3 regions of the Aminobacter sp. MDW-2 genome follow, and region 1 is predicted to be linked to each of the others. Evidence: riboswitches for the same ligand, from Rfam matches in the RefSeq annotation. Region 1 holds a riboswitch; each other region holds the start of a gene.

Evidence for each region. Region 1 has a riboswitch for cobalamin ahead of H5P29_RS15285 (DUF1636 family protein). Riboswitches for the same ligand answer to the same signal wherever they lie in the genome.
Region 2: it holds a riboswitch for cobalamin, as region 1 does, so the genes downstream of both, H5P29_RS01275 (ribonucleoside-diphosphate reductase subunit alpha) here and H5P29_RS15285 (DUF1636 family protein) in region 1, are expected to answer to the same signal.
Region 3: it holds a riboswitch for cobalamin, as region 1 does, so the genes downstream of both, H5P29_RS01250 (aromatic ring-hydroxylating dioxygenase subunit alpha) here and H5P29_RS15285 (DUF1636 family protein) in region 1, are expected to answer to the same signal.

The regions. Positions count from the first base shown of each region.
Region 1 is NZ_CP060197.1:3,123,694-3,128,381, forward strand. It holds gene cobN (cobaltochelatase subunit CobN) at 1-1,265, opposite strand, end outside; gene cobW (cobalamin biosynthesis protein CobW) at 1,280-2,317, opposite strand; gene H5P29_RS15285 (DUF1636 family protein) at 2,314-2,748, opposite strand; cobalamin riboswitch at 2,785-2,988, opposite strand; gene H5P29_RS15290 (winged helix-turn-helix domain-containing protein) at 2,984-4,210, opposite strand; gene H5P29_RS15295 (NADH-quinone oxidoreductase subunit A) at 4,554-4,688, shown strand, end outside.
Region 2 is NZ_CP060197.1:251,562-256,249, forward strand. It holds gene H5P29_RS01275 (ribonucleoside-diphosphate reductase subunit alpha) at 1-1,789, opposite strand, end outside; cobalamin riboswitch at 1,899-2,111, opposite strand; gene H5P29_RS01280 (peptidase domain-containing ABC transporter) at 2,187-3,947, opposite strand; gene H5P29_RS01285 (TonB-dependent hemoglobin/transferrin/lactoferrin family receptor) at 4,306-4,688, shown strand, end outside.
Region 3 is NZ_CP060197.1:241,761-246,448, reverse strand. It holds gene metH (methionine synthase) at 1-2,042, shown strand, start outside; cobalamin riboswitch at 2,130-2,337, shown strand; gene H5P29_RS01250 (aromatic ring-hydroxylating dioxygenase subunit alpha) at 2,455-3,702, shown strand; gene H5P29_RS01245 (hybrid-cluster NAD(P)-dependent oxidoreductase) at 3,725-4,688, shown strand, end outside.

The DNA of each region.
Region 1 (4,688 bases):
ACGTCGAGGCCGACGGCATAGCCGGTGCGACCGGGGGCGCTGGGATAGTCGGGGACGAGAATCGCCAGCTTGCGCTTTTCGGGCGGTGTCTGGCGCAGCCTGAGGTGGGCGGCTATGCGGCGGGCGACCTGCTCGACGCGATCGGACTCGGGCCGGTTGGCGAAGGCGCGGAAACCGAGGGCTGGGTCGACTTCGCTCTCCGCCTTGAACGAGATGGCGCCGGCGAGGATTCGACCGTCGAGCTCGGGCATCACCACATGCATGGCAAGATCGGCGGGCGCAAGGCCGCGCGGGCTGCCTTCCCAGGCTTCGCGGCGGGTGGTGGCGACAATGACCTGGAACACCGGCACGCGGGCGCGGTCGAACAGCGTTTCCGTGCCCGGTTCGGCGCCGGCGGCGAAGGCGGTTGCGGTGATGATTGCCGTGGGCGCGAGCTGGTCCAGGGCTGCTTCGACGAATGCTAGGGAGGCCTTATCCTTGAGGCTTGAGACGAAAATCGGAATGGGGCGGAGGCCCTGTGCGCTCAGTGCCTCGACCAACGCGTCGATAGGGGCGACGTCGGCGGCGAGCAGCATCGAACGGTAGAAGAGGATGGGGATGGCAGGAGAGCTGGAGATGTCGTGATCCTGCGCACCCCCCTCTGTCCTGCCGGACATCTGCGCAGAGGCGCTGGTCCATCCGGCAAAAGAGGCTTCTAAATCACAGACGATGCCCCGCGCCGGATCATAAAAACCCGCCTTCGGCACTGCGACGGGGGCCGCCATGGCATTCTTGCCACCCGCCAGTCCGGCCAGCCGCGCCACCAGCGCCTTCATGTTCTCCGGGCCGCCCTCGCGGAAATAACCGAGCAGGGCGTCGAGTTCGGTGCGCGGCAGGGTCGAGGTCTCGATCAGCCTGAGATCCTCGTCGTGGCTTTCGCCCGGCAAGAGCGCCAGCGCGATGCCTTTTTCGCGCGCCATCGCGGCAAGCTGGTCGCAGCCGTAGCGCCACCAGTCGTGGCCGCCGAGAATGCGGACAAGGATGACCTTGGCGTGGCTGGCGACGCTGTCGATCCAGAGATCGACCGACATCGGATGGCGGAGGTCGCGCAGGCTTGCGAGCCGCATCGATGGCAAGTTGTCCGCATCCGCCTTCCAGGCGCCGGCGAGGCCGGCTAGATCGCTGTCGGTGAAGGACAGCGCCACCACATCCGCAGGCTTCTGCCTGAGGTCGACAGGCTCGATCAGGTCATCGAGCGAGGCGGAGGTGGTGGTGAGGATGTGCATCCCGGCTGTCCGGTTCAGCCGACCAGGATACGCTCGATGGCCGGGCGGTCGAGACCCTTGAGGCCGATCACGACCAGGCGCGAGCGGCGGTCGTCCTCTGCGGTCCAGGCACGGTCATAATAGTGGTTGACGCGCGGTCCGACGGCCTGCACGAGCAGCCGCATCGGCTTGCCGCCGACGTCGACGAAGCCCTTTACACGCAACACGTTCTCTTCTTCGGCGGCGGTGGCGACGCGTTTCGCCAGTTCGTCGGGGTTGGCGATCGACGGGATCTCGATGACGAAGGTATCGAAGTCGTCATGCTCGTGGTCGAACGCCCCGTCGTGATGGGTCTTGCGGTTTTCGATGTCGTCCTCGACGGCGAGGCCGAGGCCGAGCAGAACCGACGGATCGACCTTGCCATGCGCCGAGGGTACGATCTTGACGGCGCGTGCCAGGTGCTCGCGCACGATGGCGGTGGCGCGGGCGTGGCCGGCTTCGTCGAGCAGGTCGCTCTTGGACAGGACGATGAGATCGGCGCAGGCGACCTGATCCTCGAACACTTCCTCGACCGGGTCGTCGTGGTCGAGCGAATCGTCCGCACTGCGCTGGGCGGCGAGCGCTTCCATGTCGGAGGCAACTTTACCTGCGGCCAGCGCAGGGCCGTCGACCACGGCGATGACGCCGTCGACCGTCACGCGGCTCTTGACCGTTGGCCACTGGAAGGCCTGGACCAGCGGCTTGGGCAGCGCCAGGCCCGAGGTCTCGATCAGGATGTGGTCAACCCTCGGTGTAAGCGACAGAATTTGGTCGAGGGCAGGGACAAAGTCGTCGGCGACGGTGCAGCAGATGCAGCCATTGGCCAGTTGGACGATGTTTTCCTCCGGGCAGGCATCGACGCCGCAGCCCTTGAGAATCTCGCCGTCGATGCCGACATCGCCGAACTCGTTGACGATGATGGCGAGGCGCTTGCCCTTGGAGTTCTCGAGGATGTTGCGCAGCAGCGTGGTCTTGCCGGCGCCGAGAAAGCCGGTGACGACGGTGCAGGGAACGCGTTCGAGGGAGGCGGTCATGTGTCTTCCTTGATGAGAGCAAGTGGTGGGATGCGCGCGACGAGGCCGCGCTTGAGGCTATCGGGACGGCCGCGCCAGGGGATCAGGCCGTCGGTCGAGGTGGCGAAGAGTCTTGCGCCGGCGACGAGATCGTCGCCCGACATGGTGTTGAGATCGCCGAAGACGTAGCTCCACGCGCCGTCGCGGATCAGGGCGGCGCTAAGGCGGCGCTTGCAGTTGCCCAGGCACTCGACGCTGCGCACGGCGATCTCGCCATTGGCGGCGAGGCGGGCGTGCTCGGCAAGCTGGGCGCCGGCGCGTGGATGGGCGTCGGAGCCGGTTTCGTCGCGGCAGGATGAGCAGACGAGGATGGTCACGTCGCATGGGCGCGCGTCGACTGCATCGCAGGATGCGTCGGCTGATGCGACCGGAAGGTTGTCGTCGAAGTCCAAATCCAGGCTCCTTGCCCGGGGCACCCGCCAGGCGATCGGATCAATGTCTGCGACGGCAGGTCTCCTGGCTTGCGGATCTTCGCCTTCGCTCGCCTTCCCGGGAAAATCCCAGTGGTCTTCGAGCTTGGCTCTTCGCTCACAGTTGCGGGGACAGCCGCGGATTTGACGCCACCGGCGCGCACCGCATTCCCTCTTAGCCTTCGCCGTTGCGGGCGAAGGACCGTCTGTGGGCGATTTAGGCTTTCGCGAGGGGTGGAGTCAACGAGGCGGAGCGACCCGCAATGTCGCTCAGGCCGGGTCCGAGATCGCCCGCGGGCGTCACCTCGATGCTTTCGAGGCCGAGCCAGTCGCGCATCTGCTGGAGTTCTTCGTAAAGTTCGGCTGCGCTTTCCGGTGGCGCACAGGGCTCTGCATAGGCGGCGTGGACGCGCAGGATACCCGCCGGTCGGTCGGCCTTCAGGTCGATGCGGGCGACGATGCGCTCGCCCAGAAGGAAGGGCAGGACGTAGTAGCCGTACTGGCGCTTCTCAGCCGGGGTGTAGATTTCGATGCGGTAGCGGAAGTCGAACAGTTGCTCGGCACGGGTGCGCTCGAAGACGAGCGGATCGAAGGGCGCAAGCAGGGCGCGTGCCTGGATCTTGCGCGGAATGCGCGCATCGGCGTGGAGATAGGCCTGCCGGTCCCAGCCTTCGACGCGGACGGGAATCAGTTCGCCGGTCTCGACCAGCTCTTCGAGCCGGCCTTTCATGTCGGCTGGCGACAGGCGGAAATAGTCGCGCAGGCAGATGCCGGTGGCGATGCCATGGGCGCGGGCGGAGATTCGCAAGAGATCGCGATGCGCATCCTCGGCCTGGGGAACTGGACGGTCGTATATGCCGGCCGGGAGCACGCGCTCAGGCAGATCGTAGAGGCGTTCGAAGCCACGCCGCGAATGGGTGGTGATGCGACCGGCCCAGAACAGCCATTCGAAGGCATGCTTTTCCTGGCTCCAGCCCCACCAGCCGCCGGAACCCTTGGCGCCCTCGATGTCGGAAGCGGCGATCGGACCGCGGTCGACCACCTGGCGAAAGATCTCTTCTATATAGGGCCTGTTGGCACGGCCGAACTTGGCAAGCCCGCCATACATCCCGTCCTCGGCCCGCGCCATGCGCCAGCGCAACAACGGAAAGGTCTCCAGCGGCAGCAGCGACGCTTCATGCGCCCAGTATTCGAACAGCATGCGCTTCTTCGGAGCCATGGCGTCGTCGAGCAGGGCCATGGGGTAGGAGCCTAGTCGCGAATAGAGCGGCATGTAGTGGGCGCGCACGACGGCGCTGACCGAGTCGATCTGCAGCAGGCCGGTGCGGTCGAGCACGCGCTGCAGGTGACGCCGCGTGATCGCGCCGGTGGGGCGCGGGTCGGCAAATCCCTGGGCCGCCAATGCGATGCGGCGGGCCGTGGCGAGTGAGAGTTTTTCCTTCATTGCGGCAAGCTATCGCAGTCTCTTGAGGAGTGACGCAAGGGCACGAGAATCGACCTTTGCTGCAAATGCTAGCAGAACTGGGGTTCCGGTCTTGTCAGGAGCGTAAACTTGAGTAAAAAACGAAGGAAATCAAAGGGGAGCCACACGCGCAGGATTTTGGGCCAGCAGCGTGCTTTGCCACGTTTTGGCCAAGGTTGGACTTGCTTCGACCGACCGGCTGCGCTAACCGTCGCCGCATTGCAGCACGACCGTTTCGTCCGGCTCGGCGAGAATCTGTCGCGCTTCCGGAAACGGACCCCGTGCTGTAAATCTGGGTGGATAGGCCACCAACGGAATTCGCAGCATGAACGCTCTCCTGAGTTCGTATCTGCCCATCGTCATTTTTATCGGTGTGGCGCTTATTGTCGGCATTGCGCTTATCGTGGCGCCTTTCCTTGTGGCCTACCGCAGTCCGGATCCGGAAAAGCTTTCAGCCTAT
Region 2 (4,688 bases), 2.9 Mb from region 1:
CGTCCTTCGAAGTGTTGAGGGTGATCTCGGTGCAGAGGTTCGACGAATGCACGACGCCGATGTGGCCCTGCGGCGAGCGGATGTTGCACGGGTCCTTGAAGGTGATCCACGGATGCCCGGTTTCGAACAGCATGGTCAGCATCTTGCGCCACAGGTCGAGCGCCCTGACCGTGCGGAACACCTTGATGCCACCAGCCAGAGCCTTGGCCTCGTAGCTTTCGTAGGCCGCCTTGAACGCCGTGCCATAGAGATCGTGCAGGTCGGACGCCTCGTCGGGCGAAAACAGCGTCCACACGCCATCGGCCTCGACGCGCTCCATGAACAGGTCCGGCACCCAGTTGGCGGTGTTCATGTCGTGGGTGCGGCGGCGGTCGTCGCCGGTGTTCTTCCTGAGGTCGAGGAACTCCTCGATATCGACGTGCCAGGTCTCGAGATAGGCGCAGACAGCACCCTTGCGCTTGCCGCCCTGATTGACGGCGATAGCCGTGTCGTTGGCAACCTTGAGGAACGGCACCACACCCTGGCTCTCGCCATTGGTACCCTTGATGTGGGCGCCGAGGCCGCGCACCGGGGTCCAGTCATTGCCTAGCCCGCCGGAATATTTGGCCAACAGCGCATTGTCCTTCACCGCCTTGAAGATGCCGTCGAGATCGTCGGCGACGGTGGTGAGGAAACAGGACGACAATTGCGGGCGCAGCGTGCCGGAGTTGAACAGCGTTGGCGTCGAGGCCATGAAATCGAAGGACGACAAAAGATCATAGAACTCGATGGCGCGGCTCTCGCGGTCGATCTCGCGGCCTGCCAGGCCCATAGCCACGCGCATGAAAAAGGCCTGCGGCAGTTCGAAACGCTTGCCTTTGCTGTGCAGGAAATAGCGGTCATAGAGCGTCTGCAGACCCAGATACTGGAACTGCAGGTCGCGCTCGGGCTTTAGCGCGGCACTGAGCCTGGCAAGGTCGAAACGGCCAAGTTCGGGGTCGATCAATTCGGCCTTGATGCCGGTGGCGATGAAGGCGGGGAAATAGGTGGCATAGCGCTGGGTCATTTCGGCCTGGGTGGCCTGCTCAGACCTGGCCGAGACGAAGCTCAGTGCCTCGCGCCGCAACCGGTCCAGCAACAACCGGGCGCTGACGAAGGCGTAGTTCGGTTCAGTTTCGACAAGCGTACGGGCGGCCAGGATCGGCGCCAGCGAAAGCTCGTCGGCGGTGATGCCGTCATAGAGATTGCGCCTTGTCTCGGCCAGGATCGCATCCGCTGAGACGGCCTCGAGCCCGCTGCAGGCCTCGTCGACAATGCGGGCCAGTCGCGTCTCGTTCAGCGGTGCCAGGCCGCCGTCATCGGCCTTGACCTGGAGCGGCGGTGCGGCGACCTCGACCGACGTGACCTTGGCGGCAGCGCGTTCGCGGGCACGTTCCTCGCGGTAGAGCACATAGGCGCGGGCGACCTTGTGATGCTCGGAGCGCATCAGCGCCAGTTCGACCTGGTCCTGGATTTCCTCGATGTGGAAGGTGCGGCCGCTATCTGCCCGCCTGGTCAGCGCGGCGAACACCTGGCCGGCCAGTTCCTCGACGACGTCGTGGACGCGGCGCGAACCGGCGGCCACCGAACCCTCGGTGGCGAGAAATGCCTTGGTCAGCGCCACAGTGATCTTGATCGCATCGAACGGCGTCACCGCGCCGTTGCGCCGGATGACACGGTAGCCAGGTTCGGACGCGGTCTCGGAACCCTGGCTGAGAGCGGACGGAACGCTGTCGGTTCCGCTGGATTGAAGTGTAGAGGTCGCCGGCATCATCTTCCCCGATGGTTTGGGGGCGAAGGGCCTTGGGCGGACGCATGCCGGATTTCGGCCGGCGCAAGCCAGCAGAACGCAAGCGCACCACCGGACACCCCGCCCGTGGACGTTCAGACTCGATCGCGGCAGGTCTCCTGGCTCGCAGGTCATTGCTGCTGTCTGGCCTTCCCAGCGCCCATTGGCGCCAGTGGCACTACGCGACAGCAACTCACTGCTTACAGTTGCGGGGGCAGCGCCGGCATTGCGAAATCGCGCACCGGCTTCCCTCTTAGCTCCCGAGCTGGAATCAACTCGGAAGACCACGATGTCTACATATAGTATGACTGCCCGGCGTCGTGTCAACAGGTGGAAGAATCATTTCCACCCTCATCGACCGATCAACGCCGGCGGCCGATCAATCCCTGACGTAGTCGCGCCACAGCGCCTGATAGACCGGGCATTCGGCAGTCAGAGCCTCATGGCTGCCCGTGCCGACGATCCTGCTATCGTCGAGCACGACGATCATGTCGGCCGAACGCGCCGAAAAGAGATGATGCGTGACGATGATGACGAGGCGGTCGCGGCCGAAGGCCAGCAGTTCACGTTCGAGCGCCATCGCCGATTCGGCGTCGAGCGCCGAGGTCGGTTCGTCGAAAACGGCGATGTGCGGATCGCGCAGCACGGCGCGCGAAATCGCCAGGCGCTGGCGCTGGCCGCCGGAGAGGTTCTGCCCTGCCTGGACCAGTTCGGTGTCGATGCCTTTGGGCAGGCCGGCGGTGAACTTGTCGGCGGAGGAAAACGCCAGCGCCTTGTCGATCTCGTCGTCGCGAAGCGGGCGCGGCAGCGACGCCTGAAGGTTCTCGCGGATGGTACCCGAAAACAGCGACGTCTCCTGGTCGACAACACCTATGCGGCCGCGCAGCCAGCGCGGATTGTAGGCGCGGACGTCGATGCCGCCGATTGCCACCTTGCCGGCATGATCGCGCTCCAGTCCCAAAAGCACGCGCAGCAGGCTGGACTTGCCGGAGCCATTGCGGCCGACGATCGCCACGACGCCCGTCGCCGGCAGCACCAGGCTGACACCGTTGAGTGCCGCAGCCGTCGCCTCGGGATAGCGGAAGGTCAGATCCTCGACCGTGATCGGGCCGAAATCAGCAGCACGCAGCGCCGGGGCAACGATGGCGCGCTCCGGCTGGCGCTTGAGGAAAGCCGCGAGGGCCGAGACGGTGGCGCTCACCGAATGGAACTGGATCAGGATGCCGGCACTGGTCAGCATCGGCATGGTCGCCCGGGTGACGAGCAGCTGCAGCGCAAGCAGGCCACCGATCGTGAGATCGCCGCGCAGGATGCGCCAGCAGCCGACGAGGACGACGAGCAGCGTCAGGATCTCGCTCAGCAGGCCAAGCGTGAACGAATAGGAGTGCGAGAGGTCGAGTATGTGCCAGCGCGCCTTGATGGCTTCGGCCGACTTCGCGGACCAGCGCCCGATGAAGAAGCGCTCAACCGCATTCGACTTGATGCCGCGGATGTTGCCTACCGTTTCAGCGGTCGCCCCCTGCAGGGCGCCGTTGAGGCGGAACGAGCTGCGGCTCGCCTCGCCCAGCTGGGCATTGGTCTTGCGGGCAAAAACGGCGAAGATCAGGGCAACGACAAAGGCCAGCAGGCAGATGAGATAGTCGTAGTACAGCGCCACGGCGAACGAGACGGCAGCACCCAACATGGTGAGGAAGAAATTCGGCGCAGCGCTCAGCATGAAGGTGGCGACACGCTGGGATTCGTTGAGGAGGTTGATCGTGCTTCCGCCTGCGGATGCCGAACTCTCATAGGGGATGCGCATGAGGCGGAAGTAGATGCGTCTCGACAGCCGGGCGGTGAACCTTGCGTCCACGTCGTTGATCGGCGAGTTGTGCCAGCGTGAGGTCATGTGCCTGATAACCGCCGCCACGATGGCGATGGCGGCGAACTGGGTCGCTGCCCAACCGTCCTTGCCGACCATGACGCTGTCGACGATCTTCTGCGAAAGGATCGGAACCGTCACCGAGAGCACGATTCCGGCTAGCGAAAGTGCAATGGCAAGAAAAAATTCACGGCGGTAGATGCCCATGATCCGCATCAGTATCCGCCAATCGCCGAGCGGTATCTTGCGCAAGGCGTTCAGTTTCTCTCGAAATTTCATTGCCTACCCGACGCCGCTCGAACAACAGGGACGGGTTCGCTAGGTCATTCGCGCTTTCCTGTCAAATAATATGACAATGATAGTCATATTATTGTGAAACGCTTCGGCGAAAAGCGCCCGCCTCGCGGAACGACGCACAAAACAAGTCTTCCAGATCCTCGCCAGCCGTAGCTGGGCGGCGCCGGCATGTGTCTGTTCCAGGTGAGGCCAGGTGTCGCGCCGCGCATCACCCGGCTTGCACACACCGCAGGACCCATTATACAGCCATCACCAATCTTGAGTCACAGACTCATATTAACTTACGCCAGCCCTTCGTTCGCGGACAGCCAGCTTTTCCAGATTTTTCGAGGGGGCTGTCATGTCTAACGTTCACACCGGCCGCGGTTCGCGGTCGCAAATGCTTCTGGCCGGCGTTTCGCTTCTGTTGCTGCAATCGGCCGGTATCGCCAGTGCCCAGACGGCAACGACACCGGCCAAGAAGGTCGAGGAAACGAAGCCGCTGCTGAGCAATGAAGAGCGCATCGTGCTCGACAGGCTCGTCGTCACATCGGCGCGCACCACCGGCAAGGTGCTCGACATTCCGATGTCGGTGTCGGTCATCGACCGCGAGACGCTGCAGCGCCATGTCGTCCGCGACATCCAGGACATGGTTCGCTACGAGCCGGGCGTCACCGTCTCGCGCACGACATCGCTTACCAATCCGTTCGGCCAGCTGACCGGCTTCAACATCCGCGCCATGGG
Region 3 (4,688 bases), 2.9 Mb from region 1:
GCAACGAGCCGGTGCGAGAGGCGATGCACGCCGTGTTCCTGTATCACTGCATCCAGGCCGGCATGGACATGGGCATCGTCAATGCCGGCCAGCTCGCCGTCTATGAATCGATCGACCCGGAGCTGCGCGAGGCCTGTGAGGACGTCGTGCTCAACCGCCTGCCCAAGGCCGGCGGCACCGCCACCGAAAGGCTGCTGGACATTGCCGAGCGCTTCAAGGGCGCGGCCGGCAAGGAAGCCAAGGAGCGCGATCTCGCCTGGCGCGACTGGCCGGTCGAGAGCCGTATCAGCCACGCGCTGGTCAATGGCATCACCGAATTCATCGACGCCGACACCGACGAGGCGCGGCTGCAGGCAGAGCGTCCGTTGCATGTCATCGAAGGCCCGCTGATGGCCGGCATGAATGTCGTCGGCGATCTGTTCGGTGCCGGCAAGATGTTCCTGCCGCAGGTTGTCAAGTCGGCCCGTGTCATGAAGCAGGCGGTGGCCGGCTTGCTGCCACATATGGAGGCGGAGAAGGCGGCCAACGCCGCCAATGGGATCGACAATGGCGAACGCCAGACTGCCGGCAAGATTCTGATGGCGACCGTCAAGGGCGACGTGCACGACATCGGCAAGAACATCGTCGGCGTCGTGCTCGCCTGCAACAACTACGAGATCATCGACCTCGGCGTCATGGTTCCGGCAACCAAGATCCTCCAGGTTGCCAAGGACGAGAAGGTCGACATCATTGGCCTGTCCGGCCTGATCACGCCCTCGCTCGACGAAATGGCGCATGTCGCCGCCGAAATGGAGCGCGAGGGGTTCGACATTCCGCTGCTGATCGGCGGCGCCACCACGAGTCGTGTCCACACCGCGGTGAAGATCCATCCGCGCTACAGCGCCGGCCAGACAGTCTACGTCACCGATGCCAGCCGCGCTGTTGGCGTGGTGTCCAACCTGCTGTCCCCTGAGGCCAAGGGCGGCTACGTTGAACAGGTGCAAGCCGAATATCAGAAGGTCGCCGACGCCCATCACCGCGCCGAAGCTGACAAGCAGCGATTGCCGTTGGCCAAGGCGCGTGCCAATGCGCACAAGGTCGACTGGTCATCTTATGCGCCGCCGAAGCCAACCTTCCTCGGCACCAGGGTGTTCGAAGCCTGGGACCTGGCCGAACTGGCCCGCTACATCGACTGGACGCCGTTCTTCCAGACCTGGGAACTCAAGGGCCGTTACCCCAAGATCCTCGAGGACGAGAAGCAGGGCGCCGCGGCGCGCCAGCTGTTCGACGACGCGCAGGCGATGCTGCGCAAGATCATCGACGAGAAGTGGTTCGCGCCCAAGGCCGTCATCGGCTTCTGGCCGGCCAATTCGGTCGGCGACGACGTCAGGCTGTTCACCGACGAGGCACGCAGCGAGGAGCTTGCCACCTTCTTCACCCTGCGCCAGCAGCTGACCAAGCGCGACGGCAAGGCCAATGTCGCACTGGCCGACTTCATCGCTCCCGCCGACGGCGGCAAGCCGGATTATCTCGGCGGCTTCGTGGTCACTGCAGGCATCGAGGAAGTGGCGATCGCCGAGCGCTTCGAACGCGCCAATGACGACTACTCCTCGATCATGGTCAAGGCGCTGGCCGACCGTTTCGCAGAGGCCTTCGCTGAACGCATGCACGAGAAGGTGCGCAAGGAGTTCTGGGGCTACGCACCTGATGAAAACCTCGCGCCCGACGACCTGATCGGCGAGCCCTATCGCGGCATCCGTCCGGCGCCGGGCTATCCTGCCCAGCCCGACCACACCGAAAAGGTGACCTTGTTCCGCCTGCTCGATGCCGAGAAAACCGCCGGCGTCAGCCTCACCGAAAGCATGGCGATGTGGCCGGGCTCGTCGGTCTCCGGCATCTATCTCGCCCACCCCGAGAGTTATTATTTCGGCGTCGCCAAGGTCGAGCGCGACCAGGTCGAGGATTATGCGCGGCGCAAGGGCATGACCATCGCCGAGGTCGAGCGCTGGCTCGGGCCGATCCTCAACTATGTGCCGGCATCGTTCGCCGAAGCGGCCGAATAGCAACACGATGACATCACATGGGCTCTGTCGCCTTTGCGCTGAGCCCGTGTCGTTTTCATGCTCGTGCCCGGCCACCAATCCGTGGTCTGATCCGGTCATGTTCAAGGTGCTGCTTCGAGTGTGAGACGAAGCGGAGAATTGGGAAGCCGGTGAGAAGCCGGCGCTGCCCCCGCAACGGTGGCGGAGTTATTGTTTCGACGGGAGACCACTGGGCCAGCCGGCCTGGGAAGGTGTCGAGACAGTCCGAAAGGACAGCTCCGAAGCCCGGAAACCAGCCTTGAACCTGACAGAACTCGACTGATCGCGGTGGGCGGTCAAGAGGCGGATCGTTGCTGCACGGACCTCTGCGTCCGCCGGCTGGCGTTCTTCCCAAATCAAGCCACCCGTTCAGTCCTTGGTGCGAGGACAGGACATGGATGCGAAGAACGAAATGCTGAAGCTGCTGCGCGGACGCCGCGACGGGTTCAGCCTGGCACAGCCCTTTTACACCGACCCGGATTTCTACCGGCTCGACCTCGAGCTGATCTGGTACCGCGACTGGCTGTTTGTCGGCCATGACTGCGAACTGGCCAAGCCGGGCAGCTTCTTCACCGTCCAGGTCGGCGACTATCCCGTCGTGCTCGTCCGCGACCAGAAGGGTGAGCTGCGCGCCTTCCACAATTCCTGCCGCCACCGCGGCAGCCGCGTCTGCACCACGGACAAAGGTACGGCGGCCAAGCTCGTCTGTCCTTACCACCAGTGGACCTACGAACTCGACGGACGCCTGCTGTTTGCGCGCCAGATGGCGGAAGGTTTCGACAAGAGCCAGTTCGGCCTGAAGCCGGTCGCCTGCGAATCCGTCGGCGGCTACATCTTCATCTGCCTCGCCGACGAGCCCGCCGACTTCGCGCCGATGCGGGCCATGGTCGAGCCGTACCTGCTGCCGCACCGGCTGCGCGAAGCCAAGGTCGCCTTCGAAAGCACAATCGTCGAGAAGGGAAACTGGAAGCTGGTCTGGGAAAACAACCGCGAGTGTTACCACTGCGCCGGCAATCACCCTGAGCTGTGCAAGACCTTTCCCGAGGCGCCGAACGTTACCGGCGTCAATGGCGCCGAAAGCGATCCCGAAATGCTGGCGCACTGGGCAAAGTGCGAGGCGGTGGGGTTGCCGAGCAAGTTCCGCATCGATGCCGGCGGCCAGTACAGGGCGACACGCGCGCCACTGCTGCGTGACGCGGTGAGCTACACCATGTCGGGCAAGCGCGCAGTGCGGAAAAACCTCTCCGACAGCGTCTCGGCCGACAGGATCGGCACGCTGCTGCTCTATCATTATCCGACAACCTGGAACCATGTGCTCGGCGACCATGCCGTCACCTTCCGCGTGCTGCCGATCAGCGCCACGGAAACGGCCGTCACCACCAAATGGCTGGTTCACAAGGATGCCGTCGAAGGCGTCGACTACGACCTGGCCGAACTGACCCATGTTTGGACCGAGACCAACGACCAGGACCGCCGCATCGTCGAGGAAAATGCCTTCGGCATCAAATCGCCGGCCTACGAGCCCGGGCCTTATTCGGAGGAACACGAGGGCGGCGTCATGCAGTTCATCGAATGGTACGTCGGCTTCATCGAACCGCGGCTGGCCGACGGTGGCAAGCCGGTCCTGCGAAACGTCGCCTGACCGGGAGAAGGGCATGAACGCGATGACCGAGCTTGGCCTTTACCGCAACCTCGACGAAATGGCGCCCTGGAACGACCGGCTCCAGGTACTGGAGGTCATCGGCGTCACCGACGAGGCGCCCGACGTCAGGACCTTCACCTTCCGCTCCGACAACCAGACCTGGTTCCGCTACAAGCCGGGCCAGTTCGTGACGCTCGAACTGCCGGCCGAACCGGCACCCGTCATGCGCACCTACACGCTGTCGTCCAGCCCGTCGCGGCCGTTCTCCATCGCCGTCACCGTCAAGGCGCAGGCGGGCAGCGTCGGCACACGCTGGATGTTCGACCATCTGAAGCCGGGCGTCCGCATCAAGGCCTATGGCCCTTCAGGCGACTTCTCGCTGCACCAGCATCCGGCCGCCAAATATCTGTTCGTCTCGGCCGGGTCCGGCATCACGCCGATGATGTCGATGCTGCGCTGGCTAAACGACTGCGCGCCGTGGACGGACGTTGCCTTCGTCAACTGCGCGCGCCGTCCGGAAGAAATCATCTTCCGGAAGGAGCTCGAACTGCTGGGCACACACATGCCCGGACTGTCGCTCGGTTTCATGATCGAGGAGCGGTCGAGCCGCGAAGGCTGGTTCGGCCATATGGGCCGCATCGATGCGGTGCGACTGCCGTTGCTGTCGCCCGACTTCCGCGAGCGTGAGGTGTTCTGCTGCGGCCCAGATCCCTTCATGCGCGCCGTGCGCGGCATGCTCGAGTCTTCCGGCTTCGACATGTCCCGCTACCATCAGGAAAGCTTTGCCGCACCTGCCGTCGAGGAGGTCCCCGCGCCGTTCTCGACGCCGGGCGGGGACAGCGAGACTGTGCCGGATGCCGTCCTGCCGGTTCGTTTCGCGTTGTCTGATGTCGACGCCGACTGCCTCTCGGGCCAGACCGTGCTGCAGACGGCGCGTGCTTCGGGCGTGCGTATTCCGGCGGCCTGCGAGTTCGGCCTATGCGGCA